DNA from 2 places in the Pseudoalteromonas sp. CH_XMU1449-3 genome. Region 1 is predicted to be linked to the other one. Evidence: predicted binding sites of a transcription regulator. Region 1 holds the regulator's gene; the other holds the start of a gene.
What was found. Region 1 encodes LexA, which represses DNA repair genes until DNA is damaged. Its sites were predicted from a motif close to TACTGTATNNNNATACAGTA; they were not measured.
Positions count from the first base shown of each region.

Region 2: WA256_RS05360 (LexA family protein) is a predicted target of LexA. The motif match lies at 1,078-1,097, and genes of this name have one in related genera.

Region 1 is NZ_JAYMDY010000006.1:151,304-153,508, reverse strand. Features, by position in the region: gene coxB (cytochrome c oxidase subunit II) at 1-375, opposite strand, end outside; gene lexA (transcriptional repressor LexA) at 813-1,430, opposite strand; gene WA256_RS09655 (PaaI family thioesterase) at 1,592-2,029, shown strand; gene WA256_RS09650 (hypothetical protein) at 2,037-2,205, opposite strand, start outside.
Region 2 is NZ_JAYMDY010000003.1:96,298-98,502, reverse strand. Features, by position in the region: gene WA256_RS05365 (hypothetical protein) at 45-578, shown strand; gene WA256_RS05360 (LexA family protein) at 665-1,030, opposite strand; gene WA256_RS05355 (hypothetical protein) at 1,181-1,732, shown strand; gene WA256_RS05350 (thermonuclease family protein) at 1,761-2,198, opposite strand.

The DNA of each region.
Region 1 (2,205 bases):
TGAGCCAGTCACTTTAATGGTGATATCGGCTTTAGAGGCATCTTCCATGGCAATTAAGGTTTTTGTGGCAGGCACAGCCATGGCGATTAAGATGACAAATGGAATGGCAGTCCAAAGTATTTCAACTTTTGTACTTTCATGAAATTGGGCAGGCTTGGCCCCTTTGGATTTACGGTGGTGTATTAAAGCCCAAAACATCACCGCAAATACGATGATGCCGATTACACAGCAGATAATAAATATCGTCATGTGTAACTCATAAACATTATTACTTATATCGGTCACCCCTTTACGCATATTGTATTGGCTATTTGCCAATGCAAGCTCAGGAAGTGCAAACAATATAAGCCACAAGGCGTAACGCAGTTTACCCATGTGACGGCTCCTTTAGATGCTATTGCAAGACGCAAAGCGAAAAGGCGATACAACAAGGTGCCCATTCGTTTTTCTTATTGTTCAGAGCGACTACGTATCATTTTGACCCACTTATGATACCGACCCCTTGACTAACACCTCGCACATTTTTGTGTCTTTTTATTAATTAGGTGTTAATACAGTGTATTAACCAATTAGTTAAAAAATGACCAATAAGCAAGTTTTAATGATAATAAATGTTTATTTTGGTACAGAAATAACAACTATAATCAGCGCGTTATTTAATGTTTAGGAGTAAGAACGAAATATAAAAAGAGAGGAAAACTGCGCCATATAAGGCTTTAAATGAAGAGTAAGGATTCACAAATCCTAATTAAGTAGTAAAATTTTAGCGGCGCACCAAATTGAGTCAATTTAATGCACCAAATTGGGAACGCTTACATCCAGTCAGCGTTACGAATAACACCTACCGCTAACCCCTCGATGTTGAACGACTCATGCTCAAGATCAACCTCAATAGGCGAAAATTCTTCGTTCTCAGCGTGTAAAAGTACTTTGCGACCCGCTTTTTCTAGACGCTTAACTGTTACATCTTCATCGACTCGAGCTACAACTACTTGCCCGTTTTCAGCAACTTGTGTTCTGTGTACTGCAAGCAAATCGCCATCCATAATACCAATGTCTTTCATACTCATACCATTTACACGCAGTAAGAAATCGGCAGCAGGTTTAAATAATGAAGGATCAACTTGGCAGTGACTTTCAACATGCTCTTGAGCCAAAATAGGTTCACCAGCTGCAACACGGCCAATTAAAGGTAATCCTAGTTGCTCTGGCTCATCTTCTTCAATTAACTGAATACCGCGACTCGCCCCAGGCTTCATTTTGATCATGCCTTTTTTTGCCAGTGCTTTTAGGTGTTCTTCAGCAGCGTTGGCACTTTTAAAACCTAATGTTTGAGCTATTTCAGCACGCGTAGGTGGCATGCCTGTATCTTTAATAAAGACTTTAATTAGTTCTAAAATTTGCGATTGGCGTTTAGTTAATGGGCGCATACAACTGGTTTTCCATACAGTACATTTAACTGTGAGTATATACAGTTATTTGAAAATCGCAAATTTAAATTAAACCCATCATATTGCTACAAAACTAACATTGAACCACACCGAAAGATGCCATAAGGTATTAGCTTTAATTAGCAGGCTAAGGAAACACAATGAGCATTTGGCACCACCCAATCACATTAGAGCAATGTAAAGAGCTGGAACAAGGGATTACCGGGCAAGGCACTTTAATGAAAACTATGGGCATTGAGGTAACTGAAATTGGCGATGATTATTTAATGGCAACCATGCCTGCTATTCCTGAGCATCATAACCCTATGGGCATGGTCCATGGCGGAGCAAACGTTGTATTAGCAGAGACAGTGGCAAGCTATGCAGCCAATTTCGTGGTTGATTTCAATAAGTTTTATGCTGTTGGCCAAGAAATTAATGCCAACCACATGAAAGCGTCACGCAAAGGAACGTTAACAGCAACTGCGAGACCGCTGCATTTAGGTAAGCGAACTTCTGTTTGGGATATTAAAATTACCAATGCCGCAGGAGAGCTTTGCTGCGTATCAAGAATGACCGCAGCTGTTGTAGAGCGATAAATTCTGGCTATTTTTCAACAGGATAAATAGTAATTTCAATCCCTGCGCCAATTGCAGAGATACGTAACAAGGTATCGGCATGCAGGGGTTGGTTAAAGCATTTAGGCGAATTACCTGATTCAAAGCCTATATCAAATGTACGCTTTGAGCACGATAACCACTGTTTTAATGCATTG
Region 2 (2,205 bases), on a different contig from region 1:
TTAAGCCATACTTTTTGTGTTTTGTTTTAAGGATAAAATTACTTATGAATTTAAATTTTCGAATATATTTTACATTTTTATTTTTTCTAATAACTGGGTGCGCTAGCAACTCTGGTACTGTAGAAATTAGAGGGGGTGCAGATAAGTTAGCTAATAAAATAGAAATATCTACATTCAACTTTGAAAGACCATTTATGGGCATAGTTAACCCTTATGATTATTTCCTTAGAGGCTTTATTGATAAAAGCTCTCAAAAAATAACGCACCAAGTTTACTTTATCGTAAATAGTGCGGATTGGATGTATTGGGATGAAGCAAGATTTATTTTCAAAGGTAACATTAAAAATGTCCCAGCCAGAGAAGCATCAAGTGATGTCTATTGCAGTGAATTTGGTTGCGCTCACTACGAAGATGTAGTTATTACACTAGACAGTAGTGTGCTGAAGGATTGGGCAGCCCAAACCGAGGATATTAAACTTAGACTTGTATCGTCGAGTTCCACCAAAGTCATCGATATTGCGATAAATCCCGATGAAGTGAAAGCTTACCTTGACGAGGTTACAAAAGCATCTAATTGAACCTAAATTATTACACATCCTGCTATAAATAAGCTAACACACGACTCAAAGGTAGCTTTTGTCTGTCTGGGGGGGAAACTTTTGAGTTATCCCAGCATTACACTGGGTCTGTGCATCCTAATAGACTGTCTGACAACTCCTTCTACACAATACTCATCACTCGATCTAATCTTTACAGGCTTGTAGTCTGGGCTAGCAGAGAGCAGTTGATTGTTCTTAAGATCAGCTATCTTGCAAATGAATAGACCATTGTAGCACGCTACAATAATATCGTAGTGGTTAACCTTATTCGCCCTATCTATCAGTAGTAGGTCGCCGTCAAATATACCAACCCCCTCCATACTTCTACCACTTGCTTGACCGATAAATGTTGAATTACTCAGCAAGCATTGGTCGAGGTTCTTTTCTAATGCCTTAACGTCGAGGCCGATAATTACATTTTCTATGAGCATAATTGGGGCTTCCTACATTTATAGTGTGAGAGTTAACATACCAATAGTACTGTATATAAAAACAGTATTCACTACATTTTTCTCTCCGAATTTACTTTTTTAATGGAGTGTATAGAATATGAAAGATCAGATTGATTAAATGGAATTTAAATGAAAAACAAATTACTGCCTTTTTTACTACTTTTTTGCTTGCCATTAAAAGCCGAACCAGATAAAACAGCTAGACAGCTGATAAATGACTCACCCTCAATGCTGGAATGGGGCATGTTTAAAATTGAGAATAAATTTTCAACTGTAAATTACAAAGCTTTAAAACCTGTTGTAGAGAACAGGTTTAATGTTGATTATGATTGGGACCGAAACGAGTTAGAACTTAGAATGGTGGTTTACCCGTCTTATGAAGTCATAAATGAACATGGGGCTAAAGAAATTTGCCGAAAAGTTTTAACTTCTATAAAAAATAGTTTAGGTTTTAGCTTTATTGACTCAGAATCTAACTATCTAAGTATAAGCAGATATTTTGAACACAGATCTTTTACCAGAACAAATAAGACAGATACGTTCAGTAAAGATATTGAAAAAATGACACGGGTAACCGTATCCGTTCACAGCAGTAAAGCGGATACCTATCCATTCACCAACAAAGCAGAATGTACAAATAAGTTTCTAGAGAAAGCAATCTACTTTGAAGATAAGCAATAACACTAGTATTTTTAAGGTGTAGACAATGCTAAAGGCACCAGTCTTTAGCTTTTGTACCACCATCGTAAGAAACTGCTAAGTCCGAGGCAATTAATGTATCTGAAAGTTTTTTGTCATCTACAAATACGTCAGCGACTATTCTGAAATATTTCCCTCGTTTTGTGTTGCGAAGCTCAATAACTTTACCTGAACGTAACATTTCAACCGTAACCTTTTTTGCTCGTCGGGCTAAATCTTTTTCTTTTTTACATTTACCACGTATTTCTGGAGTATCAATGCCTGCAACACGGATACTAATTCTCTCACCTATGAGGGAGTGTAAGCCTTTAATGTTCGCACGAAATGTATCTCCGTCGTAAATTGAAGTAACCTCTGACACTAACAAAGTGCCGTGGTTTTTATCTCTAATACTCGCAGCATCAACATGGCTTGTCAGAAACAACATCAAAAATAGAACTCTATACACTCGTTTC